3 regions of the Serratia sp. YWN4 genome follow, and region 1 is predicted to be linked to each of the others. Evidence: predicted binding sites of a transcription regulator. Region 1 holds the regulator's gene; each other region holds the start of a gene.
What was found. Region 1 encodes PurR, which represses purine synthesis genes. Its sites were predicted from a motif close to CANGCAAACGTTTGCNTG; they were not measured.
Positions count from the first base shown of each region.

Region 2: the regulator PurR is predicted to act here: its motif matches at 2,682-2,699, upstream of purL (phosphoribosylformylglycinamidine synthase).
Region 3: the regulator PurR is predicted to act here: its motif matches at 2,903-2,920, upstream of purM (phosphoribosylformylglycinamidine cyclo-ligase).

Region 1 covers NZ_CM147696.1:2,600,936-2,607,682, reverse strand. Annotated here, with positions in the region: gene ACX9GT_RS12435 (C40 family peptidase) at 1-564, shown strand, start outside; gene sodB (superoxide dismutase [Fe]) at 774-1,352, shown strand; one part of gene ACX9GT_RS12425 (IS5 family transposase) at 1,450-1,949, opposite strand; one part of gene ACX9GT_RS12425 (IS5 family transposase) at 1,949-2,291, opposite strand; gene ACX9GT_RS12420 (IS1182 family transposase) at 2,386-3,858, shown strand; gene cydH (cytochrome bd-I oxidase subunit CydH) at 3,945-4,034, opposite strand; gene purR (HTH-type transcriptional repressor PurR) at 4,357-5,382, shown strand; gene punR (DNA-binding transcriptional activator PunR) at 5,363-6,289, opposite strand; gene punC (purine nucleoside transporter PunC) at 6,403-6,747, shown strand, end outside.
Region 2 covers NZ_CM147696.1:3,987,671-3,994,417, reverse strand. Annotated here, with positions in the region: gene ACX9GT_RS18690 (vWA domain-containing protein) at 1-309, opposite strand, end outside; gene tadA (tRNA adenosine(34) deaminase TadA) at 549-1,055, shown strand; gene mltF (membrane-bound lytic murein transglycosylase MltF) at 1,056-2,516, opposite strand; gene purL (phosphoribosylformylglycinamidine synthase) at 2,793-6,686, shown strand.
Region 3 covers NZ_CM147696.1:3,827,277-3,834,023, reverse strand. Annotated here, with positions in the region: gene ACX9GT_RS17985 (DUF1993 domain-containing protein) at 1-441, shown strand, start outside; gene speG (spermidine N1-acetyltransferase) at 489-1,028, opposite strand; gene purN (phosphoribosylglycinamide formyltransferase) at 1,143-1,781, opposite strand; gene purM (phosphoribosylformylglycinamidine cyclo-ligase) at 1,781-2,818, opposite strand; gene upp (uracil phosphoribosyltransferase) at 3,161-3,787, shown strand; gene uraA (uracil permease) at 3,994-5,283, shown strand; gene ACX9GT_RS17955 (hypothetical protein) at 5,339-5,542, opposite strand; gene ACX9GT_RS17950 (hypothetical protein) at 5,526-5,822, opposite strand; gene hda (DnaA inactivator Hda) at 5,738-6,439, shown strand; gene arsC (arsenate reductase (glutaredoxin)) at 6,455-6,747, opposite strand, start outside.

The sequences.
Region 1 (6,747 bases):
AAGAGTAAATCTACCCACACTGCCAGCATCAAAGTCACTCCGCCGAAAAAGGGTTACAAGAAGGGTTATGGTCGCCATCGTGAGCCGGATATGGCTACCGCGAAACTGGCAAAGCATGAAAAACCGCTGAAACTCAGCCCTGCACACAAGAAACGTTACCAGCATGCCAAGCAAACGGCCATGGCCAAACTCATGAGCCAGATGGGCAAACCTTACCAATGGGGCGGTTCTTCACCACACACCGGGTTTGACTGTAGCGGCCTGATTTATTACGCCTATAAAGACGTGGTGAAAATCAAAATGCCACGTACCGCCAATGAGATGTATCACCTGCGTGATGCTGCGCCGATCAAAAAAAGCGAGTTAGAAACCGGCGATCTGGTGTTCTTCCGCATCAATAACCGTGGTACTGCCGATCACGTTGGCGTTTATCTTGGTAACGGCAAGTTTATCCAGTCCCCGCGTACCGGCGAAGAAATCCGCGTCAGCCAGTTGGATAACGATTACTGGCAAAACCATTACATCGGCGCGCGCCGTGTCGTCACGCCAAAAACTATCCGTTGATTTATTGCGGCTGAGCCAGAGACTCAGCCGCCCTTTCCTGCCGATGCTTTAATCAATCAGCCGCTTAACCTGCTTTAAACCTTTTTTTCACCCGGAAAGTTGCTAAGATTATTGTCCATAAAAAAAACACAACAATTCTGTTTTCCACCTTCAACCAGCGGGTTGGAGGGTACCGGAATAATAGTGCTGTATATAAAAAGGAGAAAGCAATGTCGTTTGAATTACCTGCATTACCGTATGAAAAAAACGCTCTCGAGCCGCACATTTCTGCAGAAACCCTGGAATACCACTATGGTAAGCACCATAACACCTACGTGGTTAACCTGAACAATCTGGTGAAAGGCAGCGAGTTCGAAGGCAAAACCCTGGAAGAGATTGTTAAAACCTCTACCGGTGGCGTGTTCAACAACGCCGCACAGGTGTGGAACCACACCTTCTACTGGCACTGCCTGTCACCACAGGGCGGCAACGAACCAACGGGTGCAGTAGCTGCTGCGATCGCCAAATCCTTCGGTTCTTTTGCTGCTTTTAAAGAGCAGTTCACCGATGCCGCAGTGAAAAACTTCGGCGCGGGTTGGACCTGGCTGGTGAAAAAGGCGGATGGTACGCTGGCGATCGTTAGCACCTCAAATGCGGCAACCCCGCTGACCGGTGAAGACAAACCGCTGCTGACCGTTGACGTGTGGGAACATGCCTATTACATCGACTACCGCAATGCGCGTCCGAAATACCTGGAGAACTTCTGGGCATTGGTGAACTGGGCGTTTGTGGAAAAGAATCTGGCGTAATCGCTGGGCTCTGATAACAAGGCGCAGCATGCTGCGCCTTCAGATTGATGACAAAGTCCTGGCCGTGAGGCCAGGACTTTGATCTAGGCTGTGTCCCTCAATTACATATTCGTCGTAAAAACAGCCGAATACAGCCCAGTTGAACCATCGACAGGTAGTTCCTCGCCGTCTTTTCATAACGTGTCGCTATGCGGCGGTTTTCTTTCAGCAAACCAAAGCTTCTTTCTACAACATTGCGCCTACGATAAATCTCTTTATCAAATCGGGTTCGTCCATCTGTACTGGCCTTCTCATTCGACTTATGCGGAATAACGACCTTGATACCACTCCGCTTTAAGTCACTACGTAATGCCTTGTTTGAATAGGCTTTATCAGCGAGAACGGCCTTGCCTCGACGCTTCATAAAACCATTTTTTCTTAGAACGCCGATGCCATCTAATAACCGTAGCGCAAACTGACTTTCATGAGCTTGACCCGCACTCAGCACGATATTTAAAGGGAGCCCGTTTCCGTCTGTTGCCAGATGGATTTTGGTGCCATAACCGCCTCGTGAGCGACCCAGGCCATGATCACTGGCGATATCGGGATGTTTTTTTGGGCACCGGCAGCACAACGCATTGCACGAATATTGCTACCATCCAGAGAGATAGCCGACCAGTCGAGCAGCTTATGCTCATCAAGAATGGACAGTAACTTATTGAATATAGAGTTAATGATGCCTTTTTTTGCCCACCGGTTGAAACGGTTGTAGACGGTTTTCCATGACCCATAGCGTTCGGGTAAATCACGCCAGGGAGCCCCAGAGCACAGCACCCAAAACATGCCATTGATGACTTTACGGTGTTCACTATAGGGATGCCCAGGGCGCTGAGAGCGTTCTGGAGGTAATAATGGCAGGATGAGTGCCCATGCAGCATCAGGAAGATCGTAGCGAGCCATAGCGATAACTGTTTGAAAATTAGGTGATCAGTATACCATTTTTAATTGAGGGACACAGCCTAATAAGGTCAGTGCAAAAAATGGACTGACTGCCATGCTCAAAACACCCTCTCCCCAGCAATATCAGTTTGAAACCATCACCCTGGATGAGTTGGTCCCCGAAGACCATCTGGTTCGCCAAATCGATGCCGCCATCGATTTTGAATTTATCCGCGACGCCGTTGCTCATCTCTATTGTCCTGATAACGGCAGACCCGCTATTGACCCCGTTCGCCTGATTAAAATGATGCTGCTGGGTTATCTCTTCGGTATCCCCAGTGAGCGCCGTCTGGTCAAGGAAATACAGGTCAATGTCGCTTATCGCTGGTTCCTGCGTATGGCCCTCACCGAAAAAGTCCCTGACGCCTCGACCCTGAGCCAGAACCGCCTCCGCCGCTTCAACCACAGCGACGTCTTCCAGCAGATTTTTGACCACATCGTGGAACAGGCTCTCAGCCGCGGCATGGCCAACGGGCGTGTTCTTTACACCGACAGTACCCACCTGAAAGCTGACGCCAACCCTCGCAAGGCAGTGAATGAAGAACGTCCGGTGGGCGTCAGTGAATATCTGGAGCAGCTTGATGCTGCCGTGGAGGCCGACAGGAGGAAGCACGAAAAAAAGCCGCTGCCCGCCGTAAAAAAGACGCCAGAAAGCGTCGCCGTTAAGAACACCAAAGTCAGCACCACCGACCCGGAAAGCGGCTTTATGCACCGGGATAACAAACCGAAGGGCTTCTTCTATCTGGACCACCGCACGGTGGACGGGAAGCACGGCATCATCCTGGATACGCATGTGACACCGGGCAATGTCCATGATAGCCAGCCCTTTATCGGGCGACTTGAGCGGCAGGTAGAGCGCTTCGGTCTGGAGCCGGTGGCGGTGGGTGTGGACGCGGGTTACTTCACCGCCGCGGTGTGCCATCTGACACAGGAAATGGGTATCGCGCTGGTTCCCGGCTATCGGCGGCCGCACAAAGGTCAGAATGAGTTCCAGAAAAAGCACTTCAGGTATGATGAGGCACGGGAAGTGTATGTGTGCCCGGCAGGCGAATTGCTGATATATAGCACGACAGACCGTAACGGTTATCAGCATTACCGTTCAGACCCGGCAGTGTGCCAGCGCTGTGAGCAGAGGCAGCAATGTACGCAGAACAGCAAGGCACAGAAAACGATAACGCGGCATGTGTGGGAAGAGGCGAAAGAGGAAGCCAACAGGTTACGGCTGACGAAATGGGGCAAGAAAATCTACGCGCGGCGCAAAGAGACGGTGGAGAGAAGCTTCGCGGATGCGAAACAGCACCATGGCCATCGGTATGCGCGGTTCCGTGGACTGTCAAAAGTGCAGATGCAGTGCCTGCTGGCGGCCACAGCGCAGAATATGAAAAAGATGGCGCTGCTGGCGCTTCTTTATTGTCTTTACCGGTGGTGGAAAGCGTCTTGGGAAGGCCAGAAAGGTGCCTTGGGCGAACAGAAGTCGCCAATGACGGGGTTATGGAAAAATATCGCGATCGCGACCTGCGGTCGCTAAAAAAGAAGAACCCCACCTGAAGAAGTGGGGTTAGTCAGCAGTCTGAAGGCGCAGCATGCTGCGCCTTTATTATTTCTTGGTATGAATCAGTTCAATGCGGCGATAAAACCGAAAACAATAATCATTGCCAAAGCACAAACGGTGGTAATCAATGACATCTTCAAATCGGTATCCATAACGACTCCCTATCAGATTGGCTTCACTAAGCATAAAATCCACATGATTAATGCGTCAAATCATTTTCACACAGTTCGTGACTAAAATCTTGTTATCATTTCCCTCGTTATAATGCCGAATAGATCTTCCACTTTGCGTCGATATGGGACAGAATCCGCAGTTCACAACTGCGTACCGGCAAAATGCCCCTCCTGTTTAAGCGGCTTACGAACTCAGCACTAAAAACTCAGCTTCCGCTTATCTGGAGAGAGATCTACGCAGGCAAACGATTAACATCATACTCACATACCATAACCTGTGGGTTCAGGAGTCATTCTTTAGATGGCAACGATTAAAGATGTAGCCAAACGCGCTGGCGTTTCCACTACCACCGTTTCGCACGTCATCAATAAAACGCGTTTCGTCGCCGAAGAAACAAAAGAGGCCGTTCGGGCTGCGATCAAAGATCTGCACTACTCCCCGAGCGCCGTCGCACGCAGCCTCAAGGTTAACCACACCAAATCGATCGGCTTGCTCGCGACCTCGAGTGAAGCGCCCTACTTTGCTGAAGTAATCGAAGCGGTAGAGAACAGTTGCTACAGCAAAGGCTATACCCTGATCCTCTGTAACTCACACAATAATCTCGACAAGCAGCAGGCCTATCTGGCGATGCTGGCGCAAAAGCGTGTTGATGGCCTGCTGGTGATGTGCTCGGAATACCCAGATCAGTTACTGGGCATGCTGGAGGATTATCGCAATATCCCAATGGTGGTGATGGATTGGGGTGCTGCACGCGGTGATTTTACCGACACCATTATCGATAACGCCTTTGAGGGCGGTTATCTGGCTGGTCGTTATCTGCTGGAGCGTGGCCACCGTGATATCGGCGCTATTCCAGGGCAACTGTCACGCAACACCGGCGGCGGCCGCCATCAGGGGTTCCTGAAGGCGCTGCAAGAGGCCAATGTTGAGGTGCGTGAAGAGTGGATCGTCCAAGGGGATTTTGAACCCGATTCGGGTTACAAGGCCATGCACCAGATCCTGTCGCAGAAGCACCGTCCTACTGCGGTATTCTGCGGGGGCGATATTATGGCAATGGGGGCGATTTGTGCCGCCGACGAACTGGGGCTGCGCGTCCCGCAGGATATTTCGGTGATCGGTTACGATAACGTGCGTAACGCGCGCTATTTCACCCCGGCGCTAACCACCATCCACCAGCCGAAAGAGCGCCTGGGGGAAATGGCTTTCACCATGCTGCTGGATCGCATTATCAGCAAGCGTGAAGAGTCCCAAGTGATTGAAGTGCATCCAAAACTGATCGAGCGCCGTTCCGTGGCCGATGGCCCGTTCATCGATTATCGCCGCTAGTCTCTTCGCTCAGCCACTCCTGGTTGAGCGTTTCACTGTCCCCCAAATACTCCAGTAGCCAAGCCATCGCCGGTGATTGTGCGTTCTGCTGCCAGGTCAGGCAGCAGGCACTGGCGGGAAACGGCTCCTGCAATTGCAAGGCTACCAGTTCCCCGCTTTGCACTAACGGCAGCACGCGATGCGCTGGTACCATGCCAACACACAACCCGCTGCGCAAGCAGTCTACGGCGGAAACCCAATCGGGCACGGTAAGCCGCCGCTGATTATCCAATGACCAAGTCACTCGCTTGGGCAAGTTGCGCGAAGTATCTTCCAACAACAGAGAGGGATAAGGCCGCAGTTGATCGTTGCGCAGCAAACCGCTCAGGCTGGCCAACGGATGTGACGCGCTAACCACACATAGCCAGTTCATAAAGCCCATATCGCGAAAGGCAAAACCACCGCCCACCGGCACCGCGCGCGTGGCCCCGATAGCCATCTCAGCCCGGCCATCCACCAGCGCGTCCCACACGCCGTTAAACACTTCCGGTTGCACCATCAGTTCCACATCGGGGAAGTGGCGATAAAAATCCACTACCAGTTGGCGGCTGCGCTGCGGCTTAACAATAATATCCACTGCGATTTTTAGCTGCCCGCGCCAGCCATTAGCCACCTGCTGACATTGACGGCGTGTATCAAGCATTTTTTTGATAACAGTACGCGCTTCTTTTACAAACAGCGCCCCGGCAGGCGTCAATTCCACATCACGATGACGGCGTTCAAACAGCGGCACCGCCAACCATTGCTCCAATTGTCGCACGGTATAACTCACCGCAGACGGCACACGGTGCAACTCCTGTGCTGCCGCACTGAAACTGCCGGTGCGCGCTACCGCATCAACCACATCGAGTGAATATTCAGACCACATCTCTTTTTGCCTTCAATTTTTTTAATAGCACTTAGCAAATATTACCGTTTCACAAGCAGAGATCCAGCCGGATACACTGGCCGGCGCTAAAAAACCTGCAATAAGAAATATTAATGAGAAATACCATGCAAAATTTTGGATTTATGTTTTATCTCGCTGGCCTGAGTATGCTGGGTTATCTGGCCACCGATATGTATCTGCCCGCCTTTGGTGCCATGCAACAGGATTTGCAAATCTCCGCCAGTGCCATCAGCGCCAGCCTGAGTATCTTTCTGGCTGGTTTCGCCTTTGCCCAACTGGTGTGGGGGCCGCTTTCCGATAAGCTGGGCCGCAAGCCAGTTCTGTTGTTTGGCCTGGCGTTGTTTGCTTTCGGCTGCCTGGGGATGCTATGGGTGCAAAATGCCGTTCAATTGTGGTCATTGCGTTTCATCCAGGCAATTGGAGTCTGCTCTGCCGCC
Region 2 (6,747 bases), 1.4 Mb from region 1:
CGTATCCGTTGGATTAAGCATATTCACCGCTAAAATCGCCGCCTCTCTGGCTTTTTCGATCCGATCACCGCTCATCGAGGTGGAACGGTCAATCACCAGCGCCAGGTTGATCGGGCTGCGGCGTTGGCTGTCAAGATTGAAACCGGTCAGGGAGATCTTCAGATAGTTTCTATCTTCACTGTTCACCAGCATCACCGGGGCGGCGAGCTCTGACTTAACGCTGACCACGGGGGATGCCGTTTTTGCCAGACCGAACAGCGGGAACAGAGTGAGAGTTAATAGGATTGCTGCCTGTTTTATTTTCACGATAGTGCCTCTTATGCAGGACTCGGGGAGTAGTGCAGCGATTATTCACCTTATCATGGGCTGAGTTGTCTGTTCGCTGTATAAAGTTGTCAAAATTTTGTAAAACAGCGACTTATTGCAGGGGCGAGCTTCTGTGAACACACCCCAACGGGCCACAGACCGATTTGTTGCGGTGCTGCTGCGATAAAAGGGGGCTACTGTGTATAATGCCCGCCGCAAAAAAGCGCACGAGGATTGATGTAATGAATGAATACAATGACGAATACTGGATGCGCCAGGCGTTGAGCCTGGCCCTGCGTGCGCAGGAAGAGGGTGAAGTGCCGGTAGGGGCGCTACTGGTGCTGGATAATCAGGTGATTGGCGAAGGCTGGAACCGGCCGATTGGCCGCCACGATCCTACCGCTCATGCGGAGATCATGGCGCTGCGCCAAGGGGGCTCGGTCTTGCAGAATTATCGCCTGCTGAACGCCACACTCTACGTTACGCTGGAACCCTGCGTAATGTGCGCTGGGGCGATGATCCATAGCCGCATCCGCCGCCTGGTGTACGGCGCGGCGGATGAGAAAACCGGTGCCGCCGGTTCGCTGGTGGATATTCTGCGCCATCCGGGTATGAATCATCAGGTTGAGATCGTTGCGGGAGTGTTGGCAGAAGAGTGCGCCGCGACGCTCAGCAACTTCTTCCGTTGCCGCCGTGAACAGAAAAAATCGCTGAAACAGGCGCTGCGTAGCGAGAAAGATCCAGAGTAATCAGTAGTTCAGCGCCAGCTTGGCTTCTACCGCCGGATAACCTGGTGCCAGTTCAGCCTGTTTTATGGCTGCCTGCGCCGCCTTCTTCTCTTTTTCCTGTAGATAACCCACCAGGCTGACCTGATAGCGGCGGATATTTTCCACGTAGTTATAGGCTTCATGACCACGGGCATAGCCATAGGTGAGTAAGGGGGAATAGCGTTTCTGGCTGAGCATCGGCAAGCGCTGTTTGACATCCACCCAGCGATCGGGGTTGCCCTGCTGGTTTTTGGTTAGTTTGCGGGCATCCAGCATATGACCCCAACCCATGTTATAGGCCGCCAGAGCGAACCAGATGCGTTCGTCTTCCGGTACGCTGTCCGGCACTTTTGCCATCAGGCGTTGCAAGTAAAGCGCGCCACCCTGAATACTCTCTTCCGGATCAAGCCGATCATTGACGCCCAAGCCATCGGCGGTGGCGCGTGTCAGCATCATCAGCCCGCGCACGCCGGTCGGGGAGGTGGCCTGCGGGTTCCAGTGGGATTCCTGATAGGCAATGGCTGCCAGCAACTTCCAGTCGATCTCATTGGCATGCTTTTCAAACAATGAACGGAAGTTAGGCAACACTGAGTCGATCGCCGACAGGAAGGTTCTGGTATCGACATAATCGAAGCTACCCACATGGCCAAGGTATTTTTCTTCGAGCCGCGCCAGCGTACCGTCTTCCACTTTCTGGCTGTAGAAATCCAGCAGCGCGGCATACAGGCTGTTATCGCTGCTGCGCTTCAGGTACCAGGTCACCGGTTCTTCATCGGTCACGTCAAACGCCACCGCCAGTTGTGGGTGAATACGCTGTAGCAGAGCAATGGTGACGGAATCACCAATGGTGTAATCAAGCTTGCCATCGGCGACCTGCTCCAGCAGTTCCTTGGAGGTGAGATCGCTCGAGGCTTCCCAACTCAGGGTGGGGTATTTATTCTGCTTGAGCTGTTTTAGCGTGCTGACGTGCGCCGAGCCTGAAGCTACCGCCAGCTTGCCTTTCATATCGGCAAAGGTTTTTGGCCGCGAAGTACCGAGCCGGTAAACCGCCTGTTGGGAAACCGAGTAGTAGGCCGGGCCGGTGCTGGCGCGGCTGAGACGATCCGGGTTGTAAATCAGGCCAGCGGCCAGCAGATCGGCGTTATCATCATCCAGATCGTCAAACAGATCGTTGATGTTCTGGTGTGGGATCACCACCAGTTTCACGCCCAGATAGTTGGCGAAGCTTTTTGCCAACTCATAGTCAAGGCCACTCGGCCCTTGCTTGGTGGTGAAATAGGTTAACGGCGAATTCAACGTACTGATCCGCAGCTCTCCCCGTGATTTGATCGCTTCAAGTTGACCACCCAGGCCACCGCGCCAAGCAATATTGGGCCACAGGGCGAGTGCCAGAAGCAAGGTGACAACACCGATTAGAATGTAATTTATTTTTATTCGTTTCAAATAGTTATCTCAAATAAACGCACGCTTTCAGTTAGCTGGAATACGGGATTGATCATGGTTAAATCACCAGTGTTGGGGGCATTTTGCGTAACTAAACGCCAGCGTGCAACTTTATTGACACGTTATGGTAAATCGATAACGGAAAGCGCTTTTATCAATAATAGCTACGCAAACGGTTTCGTCGGCGGCGCGGATTCTCTATAATGGCGCGCGTTTTCCCCTGTTGCGCCCAATGAAGTACTGAAGTTCAGTTGCTTCGAAGACGAGAGAACTTTGATTATGGAAATATTGCGTGGTTCGCCCGCTTTGTCGGCTTTTCGTATTACCAAACTGCTGTCCCGCTGCCAGGACGCTCAACTCCCGGTCAGTGATATCTACGCCGAATACGTCCACTTTGCCGATGTTAGCGCACCGCTAAGTGCTGAAGAACATGCCAAGCTTCAGCGGTTGCTCAAGTATGGCCCCTCTCTCGCTGAACATGCCCCGGAAGGCCGCCTGCTGCTGGTCACGCCGCGTCCAGGCACCATTTCTCCCTGGTCTTCCAAAGCCACCGACATTGCGCACAACTGTGGCCTGGCCCAGGTGATTCGCCTTGAACGTGGCCTGGCATTTTATGTCACCGCACCTGCGCTTGATGAAACCCAGTGGCAAACACTGGCTGCGTTGTTGCACGATCGCATGATGGAAACCGTCTTCAGCGAGTTGCAGCAGGCAGAAAAACTGTTTTCTCATCACCAACCCGCCCCTTATCAGACGGTCGACATACTGGGCCAAGGTCGCAGCGCACTGGAGCAGGCCAACGCGAAGCTCGGCTTGGCGCTGGCACAGGATGAGATTGACTATCTGCTGAATGCGTTTACCGGTTTGGGGCGCAACCCAACGGATATCGAACTGTATATGTTCGCGCAGGCCAACTCCGAACATTGCCGCCACAAGATTTTCAATGCCGATTGGATCATCGACGGTGAGCAGCAACCTAAGTCGCTGTTCAAAATGATCAAAAACACCTTCGAACAGACGCCGGACTACGTGCTGTCAGCCTATAAAGATAACGCCGCCGTGATGGAAGGTTCGCAGGTAGGCCGCTTCTTTGCTGCGCCGGAAAACGGCCTCTATGACTATCATCAGGAAGAGGCACATATCCTGATGAAAGTAGAAACCCACAACCACCCGACGGCGATCTCGCCGTGGCCGGGGGCCGCTACCGGTTCCGGTGGCGAGATCCGTGATGAAGGGGCTACCGGCCGCGGCGCGAAGCCGAAAGCCGGTCTGGTGGGTTTCTCCGTCTCCAACCTGCGCATTCCTGGTTTTGAACAGCCGTGGGAGCAGGATTTTGGCAAACCGGATCGCATCGTCACCGCGCTGGATATCATGACCGACGGCCCGTTAGGGGGCGCTGCGTTTAACAACGAATTTGGCCGCCCGGCGCTGGTGGGTTATTTCCGCACTTATGAAGAACGCGTCAACAGCCATAACGGCGTTGAGCTGCGCGGTTATCACAAGCCGATCATGCTGGCGGGCGGTCTGGGTAACATCCGTGCCGATCACGTGCAGAAAGGCGAGATCACCGTGGGTGCCAAACTGGTGGTGCTAGGCGGCCCGGCGATGAATATCGGTTTGGGCGGCGGTGCAGCCTCTTCTATGGCATCTGGTCAGTCTGATGCGGATCTGGACTTTGCTTCGGTACAGCGTGACAACCCGGAAATGGAACGCCGTTGCCAAGAAGTGATCGATCGCTGCTGGCAGTTGGGCGATCACAACCCGATTTTGTTTATTCACGACGTGGGTGCCGGTGGCCTGTCGAATGCGATGCCAGAGCTGGTGAGCGACGGTGGTCGCGGTGGTCGTTTTGAACTGCGTGACATCCTGAATGATGAACCGGGCATGAGCCCGCTCGAAGTGTGGTGTAACGAATCGCAGGAGCGTTACGTGCTGGCGGTGGCTCCTGAACAGATGGCGCAGTTTGATGCCATCTGCCGCCGCGAGCGTGCGCCTTATGCGGTGATTGGTGAAGCTACAGAAGAACTGCACCTGACGCTTAACGATCGCCACTTCGACAATCAGCCGATCGATATGCCACTGGACGTGTTGCTGGGTAAAACGCCAAAAATGACGCGCGACGTTCAGCGCCAGCAGGCGCAAGGCGAAGCGTTGCAGCGCGCAGAGATCACCATAGCCGAGGCGGTGAAACGCGTGCTGCACTTGCCCGCTGTGGCAGAGAAAACCTTCCTGATCACCATTGGTGACCGTACCGTGACCGGTATGGTAGCGCGTGACCAGATGGTTGGCCCATGGCAGATCCCAGTGGCCGACTGCGCGGTCACCACCGCCAGTTTGGACAGTTACTACGGTGAAGCTATGTCGATCGGCGAACGTGCGCCGGTGGCCTTGCTGGACTTTGCCGCCTCTGCCCGTTTGGCCGTGGGGGAAGCGCTGACCAACCTGGCGGCGACCGAAATCGGTTCGCTGAAGCGCGTGAAGCTTTCTGCCAACTGGATGGCGGCAGCGGGTCACCCTGGTGAAGATGCTGGCCTGTATGCAGCGGTAAAAGCCGTGGGTGAAGAGCTGTGCCCGGCGTTAGGCATTACCATTCCGGTGGGCAAAGATTCGATGTCGATGAAAACCCGCTGGCAGGAAGGTAATGAACAACGCGAGATGACCTCGCCGCTTTCGCTGGTGATCACCGCGTTTGCCCGTGTTGAAGATGTGCGCCACACCGTGACGCCGCAACTGCGTACGGATAAAGGCGATACCGCGCTGTTGCTGATCGACTTGGGTAATGGTCACAATGCGCTGGGGGCTACGGCGTTGGCGCAGGTTTATCGCCAACTGGGCGACAAACCGGCCGATGTGCGTAACGTTGAGCAACTGGCTGGTTTCTTCAATGCGATGCAGCAACTGGTGGCGGATCGCGCGTTGCTGGCTTATCACGATCGTTCCGACGGTGGCCTGTTGGTCACACTGGCAGAAATGGCCTTTGCTGGCCACTGCGGTGTGAATGTTGATATCCAGGCTTTGGGTGACGATGCGCTGGCCGCCCTGTTCAACGAAGAGTTGGGTGCGGTGGTTCAGGTTGCTACCGCGCAGTTGGCTGCCGTGCAGCAGGTGTTTGCCGAGCATGGCTTGACCGACAACATACATCATATCGGCAGCGTGCAGAGTGGCGATCGCTTTGAGATCGTCTGCGCAGGCCAACCGGTGTACAGCGAAAGCCGCAATACGCTGCGCACCTGGTGGGCCGCAACCACCTGGCAGATGCAGCGCCTGCGTGATAACCCGGAGTGTGCCGATCAGGAACATCAGGCCAAACAGGACGATCGCGATCCTGGTCTGAACGTTAAGCTGACCTTCGCACCGGGTGAAGACATTGCCGCACCTTATATTGCCAAGGGCGCGCGTCCGAAAGTGGCGGTGTTGCGTGAACAGGGCGTTAACTCCCACGTTGAGATGGCGGCTGCGTTCCACCGGGCCGGTTTCGACGCGGTTGATGTGCATATGAGCGATCTGCTGGCAGGGCGTCGCGATCTGCAGGAGTTCCACACGCTGGTTGCCTGCGGTGGTTTCTCGTACGGTGACGTGCTGGGCGCCGGTGAAGGTTGGGCGAAATCAATTCTGTTCAACGATCGCGTACGCGATGAGTTTGCCGAGTTCTTCCATCGGCCACAAACCTTGGCATTGGGTGTTTGCAACGGTTGCCAGATGATGTCCAACCTGCGTGAACTGATCCCAGGGGCTGAACACTGGCCGCGCTTTGTGCGTAACCTGTCGGATCGCTTTGAAGCCCGTTTCAGCCTGGTAGAAGTGGTTGCCGGTCCATCGCTGTTTATGCAGGGCATGGCCGGTTCACGTATGCCAATCGCGGTTTCTCATGGCGAAGGTCATGTGGAAGTGCGCGACGCGGCACATCTGGCGGCGCTGGAACATCATGGTCTGGTGGCTCTGCGCTTTGTAGATAATGCCGGTCAGGTGACCGAGGCTTACCCGGCAAACCCGAACGGTTCACCGAACGGCATCACCGCAGTGACCAGCAGCGATGGACGCGCCACCGTTATGATGCCGCATCCGGAACGAGTATTCCGCACGGTCAGCAACTCCTGGCACCCGGAAGAGTGGGGGGAAGACAGCCCTTGGATGCGCATGTTCCGCAACGCGCGTAAGCAACTGGGCTGATTGATTCTGCTCGCTTGAAGCGTAATTCACTGGGGCGCAAAATATTGCGCCCTTTTTATTG
Region 3 (6,747 bases), 1.2 Mb from region 1:
TTATTAAAGAAGGGCGAACAGTTTCTGCATGAAAAACAGTTGGCTGAAAGCACGCTGTTAGACGCGCGGCTGGCAGCGGATATGTTCCCTCTGCTGCGACAGGTGCAGATCACCAGCGATACCGCGAAAGGTGCCGTTGCCAGACTGAGCGGGCAGGAAGTGCCAGCGATGCCGGACAACGAGGCGAGTTTTGCCGAGTTGCACCAGCGTATCGAGAAAACCATTGCCTATCTGCAACGTTTCCAGCCGGAAGATTTTGCCGACGCTGACGGGCGCACCATCACGTTGCAGAGCAAATCGCGGGAGTTCAGCTTCACCGCGGAAGGATATCTGCTGACTTTTGCTATCCCCAATTTCTATTTCCATCTGACCACGGCTTACGCCATCCTGCGTCATCAGGGCGTTGAACTGGGCAAAATGGACTACTTGGGTAGCGTCTAATGTTATAGCCAACCGGGGAGCTGTTCGCTCCCCGGTGTGTGCTGATTTTAGCGGGCTGGCGGCGTTTTAAACTTCGCCAGATACTGCGGTTGGAAGATACACATGCGCAGCACGGTGCGGTACTCGCCGTTAACGAAAAATTCATCAATCAACTCGCCTTCCACTTCGAACCCCAATTTGCTGTAAATGTGAATCGCTTTCGGGTTCTCTTTGTCGACGATCAGATACAGCTTGTAGAGATTCAGCACGGAAAAACCATAATCCATTGCCAGTTTGGCGGCGGTGCTGGCGTAGCCTTTGCCCTGATGGGCCGGATCGATGATGATTTGGAATTCGGCACGGCGGTGGATGTGATCGATCTCCACCAGTTCAACCAGGCCGACTTTGGCCCCTTCGTGTTCGATGATGAAGCGCCGCTCGCTCTGATCGTGAATATGCTTGTCGTACAGATCGGCTAGCTCGACAAAGGCTTCATATGGTTCTTCAAACCAGTAGCGCATCACGCTGGCGTTGTTATCCATCTGGTGAACGAATGCCAAATCGTCCCGTTCCAGTGGGCGTAGTTTGACGCTGGTGGTGCTCGGCATATCTTATCCTCAACATGATAAATATGCGCAAAGTATAACGCCGGGTGTTGGATTAGGACGAAAAAAAACGGTGCCACTCAGGGCACCGTTTAGGCTGCATTCAGATTACAGGCGCTAGTCCGCCGCATATCCTTGCGCTGGCAAGCGCTCACCGTCCAGCCAGGCCGCGTTATCATGCATTGCTAGCCGCCCGGCAACAAACCAGTTCACCACCAGAGGATAAATGTGGTGTTCCTGAGTTTGCACACGTTCGATCACTTCATCTTCCTCGTCACCGGGGAAAATGGGCACTTTGGCTTGCAGGATCACCGGGCCACCGTCGAGCTGTTCAGTGACGAAATGCACCGAAGTGCCGTGCTCGCTGTCGCCATTGTCGATCGCTTGCCGGTGGGTGTGCAGGCCGGGATATTTCGGTAGCAGTGAAGGATGGATATTCAGCATGCGCCCGGCATAGTGTTGGACGAATGCGTTGCTGAGGATGCGCATATAACCGGCCAGCACCACCAGATCGGGCTGATACTGGTCAATGGCCGCAGCCAGTGCAGCGTCAAACGCTTCACGGTCGGCAAAGGCTTTGGCATCGAGCGCGTGAGCGGCGACTCCGGCTTCTGCTGCGCGTTGCAGGCCATAGGCCTGGGCCTTGTTGCTGAATACCGCCACGATATTGGCGGCAATCCGGCCCTGCTGGCAGGCATCAATCAACGCCTGGAGATTCCCCCCCTGGCCGGAGACTAACACCACAATCTTTTTCATCACTGAATAATCACTTGTTGTTCGTCAGAAGAAGCGGTCAGTTTACCGATCTTCCAGGCTTTTTCACCGGCGGCGGTCAACAACGCGATGGCTTCTTCAACCGCGCTTTCCGGCAGCGCAATCACCATACCTACGCCACAGTTAAAGGTGCGGTACATCTCATGGCGGCTGACGTTACCTGCCTGTTGCAGCCAACTGAAGATCGCTGGCCACTGCCAGCTTGATTCATCAATCACCGCCTGCATGCCTTCTGGCAGCACGCGCGGGATGTTTTCCCAGAAGCCGCCGCCGGTTAGGTGAGCAATGGCATGAACGTCAACCTTGGCAATCAGTTCCAGCACCGATTTGACGTAAATTTTAGTCGGTGCCAGCAGATGATCCGCCAGTGATTGGCCTTCCAGCGTGGTTTGAGTAGGATCGGTGTTGCTGACTTCGAGGATCTTGCGCACCAGCGAATAGCCGTTAGAGTGCGGGCCGGAAGCGCCCAGGGCGATCAGTGCATCGCCAGACTGCACTTTGCTGCCATCGATGATCTCGGATTTTTCGACCACGCCGACGCAGAAACCGGCGACGTCGTAGTCTTCACCGTGGTACATGCCCGGCATTTCGGCGGTTTCGCCCCCCACCAGCGCACAGCCAGACTGTTTGCAGCCTTCGGCGATGCCGGTGATCACGCTGGCTGCGGTGTCGACGTCCAGTTTGCCGGTGGCGTAATAATCTAGAAAGAACAGCGGTTCAGCACCCTGAACGACCAGATCGTTCACACACATCGCAACCAGATCGATACCGATGGTGTCGTGGCGTTTCAGGTCCATCGCCAGACGCAGCTTGGTGCCCACGCCGTCGGTACCCGAAACCAGTATCGGTTCGCGGTATTTCTGCGGCAACGCACACAGGGCGCCAAACCCGCCCAGACCACCCATCACTTCCGGGCGGCGGGTCTGTTTAACTACACCTTTGATGCGGTCTACCAATGCGTTGCCAGCATCGATATCGACACCTGCGTCTTTATAGCTGAGAGAGGTTTTGTCGGTCACTGCGCGATCCCCACGACGATTTGCGGTTTGAAAACGGTGCTTCCGGTGTTGGTTCCGGAATAAGGCGCGGCAATTCTAACAGCGCAAGCAAACGTTTGCGAGAGCCTTATCGGCCCGCTCCTACTTTTTGCCGCATCTTTCTAGTGCCTTAGCCACTGAGGTTAGCCAGTGGTTGAGGATTCAGACACTTACCCTCAACCGTCGCCCGAGATTGATTGGGTATATAATAATTATCAATCTTTTGTTGATCTCGAACCGGCTATTGGTAGTGGCGCACGCGGGAAAAGGCGGTATAATCCCGCGATTTTTTTGGCCGTCAACCGCCTTAATAGGAGAATAATGATGAAGATCGTTGAGGTGAAACACCCGCTGGTTAAGCACAAACTTGGCCTGATGCGCGAGCATGACATCAGCACCAAACGTTTTCGTGAGCTGGCTTCTGAAGTGGGGAGTTTGTTGACCTATGAAGCGACCGCCGATCTGGTGACTGAAAAAGTGACCATCGAAGGCTGGTGCGGGCCGGTTGAAGTAGAGCAGATTAAAGGGAAAAAAATTACCGTGGTGCCGATCCTGCGTGCCGGTTTGGGCATGATGGAAGGGGTGCTGGAGCACGTACCGAGCGCGCGTATCAGCGTGGTTGGCGTTTATCGTGATGAAGAAACCCTGGAGCCGGTGCCTTACTTCCAGAAACTGGTTTCCAACATCTCAGAGCGTATGGCGCTGGTGGTTGACCCGATGCTGGCGACCGGTGGGTCGATGATTGCGACTATCGATCTGCTGAAGAAGGCGGGTTGTACCAGCATCAAGGTGCTGGTGCTGGTTGCCGCGCCAGAAGGGCTCAAAGCGCTGGAGAAAGCGCACCCGGATGTTGAGCTGTACACCGCGTCCATCGATCAGTGCCTCAATGAGAAGGGCTACATTGTGCCTGGCCTGGGTGATGCGGGCGATAAGATATTTGGTACTAAATAATTCAAATAAGCCGACCAGAGAGTCGGCTTTTTAATGCTCGTCGTCTTTCAAGCTACAGCGTTGTTGGCTGCGGGCGCTAACCCCAGTCACTTATTAAACATAAGCTCCTGGGGATTATCGCCCTTGCCGCCTAGCTGTAACTTGAAATCCATAGAGCATTCATAATCAAGCCAACACAACTGATAATAGTTCAGAGGAAAAAATACATGACCCGTCGCGCCATCGGCGTTAATGAACGCCCGCCGTTACTCCAGACCATCCCACTCAGCTTCCAGCATCTGTTCGCCATGTTTGGCGCGACCGTTTTGGTGCCGATTTTATTCAAGATCAACCCGGCGACGGTACTGCTGTTCAACGGCATTGGTACGCTGCTGTATCTGTTTATCTGTAAAGGCAAGATCCCGGCGTATCTCGGCTCCAGCTTTGCGTTTATTTCACCGGTGCTGCTGCTGTTACCACTGGGTTATGAAGTGGCGCTCGGCGGTTTTATCATGTGCGGCGTGCTGTTTTGCCTGGTGGCATTGATTGTGAAGAAAGCCGGAACCGGCTGGCTGGATGTGATCTTCCCGCCCGCGGCGATGGGGGCGATCGTGGCCGTCATTGGTTTGGAACTGGCGGGCGTGGCGGCCAATATGGCGGGGTTGCTGCCTGCCGAAGGGACTTCTGCCGATAGCACCACCATTACGATTTCCCTGGTAACGCTGGGTGTGACCGTGCTCGGTTCGGTGCTGTTCCGGGGTTTCCTGGCCATCATTCCGATCCTGATTGGGGTATTGGTGGGCTATGCGCTGTCGTTCGTTATGGGGGTGGTGGATCTGTCTCCGATCATCAATGCACCGTGGTTTGCGCTGCCAACCTTCTATACGCCGCGTTTTGAATGGTTCGCCATCTTCACCATTTTGCCTGCGGCATTGGTGGTGATTGCCGAGCACGTCGGCCACCTGGTGGTGACGGCAAATATCGTCAAAAAAGACCTGCTGCGCGATCCAGGCTTGCATCGTTCGATGTTTGCCAACGGTATCTCGACGGTGATCTCCGGCTTCTTCGGCTCAACGCCGAATACCACCTATGGTGAGAATATTGGCGTAATGGCGATCACCAAGGTGTATAGCACCTGGGTGATTGGCGGTGCGGCGATTCTGGCGATCCTGCTTTCCTGCGTGGGTAAGTTGGCGGCGGCGATCCAGGCGGTGCCAGTGCCGGTGATGGGCGGCGTTTCTCTGCTGCTGTACGGCGTGATTGGCGCTTCGGGCATTCGTGTATTGATCGAATCCAAGGTGGATTACAACAAGGCACAGAACCTGATCCTGACTTCGGTGATCCTGATTATCGGGGTGAGCGGTGCCAAACTGCATATCGGCGCAGCAGAGCTGAAAGGCATGGCGCTGGCGACCATCGTGGGTATTGGCCTGAGCCTGCTGTTCAAGGTGATCAGCCTGTATCGCCGGGAAGAAGAGGTGATCGACGTGCCGGAAGAGCGGCGCGATCACCAATAACGCTTAACCTGGCGTTGTGAGCAGAACAGGGCGGAATTATCCGCCCTGTTGGCGTTTATGGGCTAACCGGTTTCCCGGCCGGATCGTTGGCTCCCTCCGTTTCCTGCGGTTGCTCGTCCATGCTGTTAGCCGCCGAGCTATCTTGCATCTGCTTGGCACTGGCTTTGTCTGGGGTAGAGCTGGCGTTGGAAGCGTTATCGCAACCGGCTAACAGCAAGCCAATCACCGAAGCCAGTAATATTTTATTCAATGAATTCATTGTCTATTATCCTTGCCAGAATTTGGGGGGCACCGTCTAAAGTGAGCGAAGCCAAGTGCTTTGGGTATAGCAGTGATGCAGCACGATCGCCATCTCTGCTCACTATTGCGGCATAAAAACCTGCCGGTTCAACAGTTCGCGCTTTCTGTGATAGACTGGCTCTGTTTTCCTGCCAGTTTTGGTTGAGGTGCTTCTCTGAATACGCCGGCACAGCTTTCACTGCCACTTTATCTTCCCGATGATGAAACTTTTGCCAGTTTTTATCCGGGTGAGAACCCATCCCTATTAGCCGCGATCCAGTCTGCAATCCGTCAGGAACATGGTAGTTACATCTATTTCTGGTCACGCGAGGGCGGTGGGCGCAGTCATTTACTGCATGCGGCCTGTGCTGAACTTTCGCAGCTGGGCGAAGCCGTCGGCTATGTGCCTTTGGACAAACGGGCTTATTTCGTGCCGGAAGTGCTGGATGGCATGGAGCAACTGGCCTTGGTGTGCATCGATAATATTGAATGCATTGCCGGTGATGAAGAGTGGGAAATGGCGATGTTCAATCTCTATAACCGCATTCAGGAAACCGGGCGTACGCGTTTGTTTATTACCGGCGATCGTCCGCCGCGCCAGTTGAATCTGCATTTGCCGGATCTGGCTTCCCGCCTGGATTGGGGGCAGATCTACAAGCTGCAACCGCTTTCTGATACAGAGAAACTGCTGGCACTGCAATTGCGCGCCAAACTGCGTGGTTTTGAACTGCCGGAAGACGTGGGCCGGTTCCTGCTCAAGCGCCTGGATCGTGAAATGCGCACGCTGTTTATGACGCTGGATCAGCTCGATCGCGCGTCGATCACCGCGCAACGCAAGCTGACCATTCCGTTTGTGAAGGATATTCTGGGGTTATAAGGAGAGCCCGCAGGATCAGAGGATCTCCAGCACCTGCTCCGGTGGCCTGCCAATGCGCGCTTGGCTGCCTTTCACCACGATCGGCCGTTCGATCAGTTTCGGATTAGCCACCATCGCTTGCAACAGTTGCTCTTCGCTCAGGCTTTCATCCGCCAGCTTCAATTCTTTGTACAGATCCTCTTTTTGCCGCATCAGTTCACGTGCGGAACTGAAACTCAGCTCTTTCAGCAGCTTTTTCAGTTCATCTATCGACGGCGGCGTTTCCAGATACAGCACTACCTTGGGGGTAATGCCCTGCTGTTCCAGCA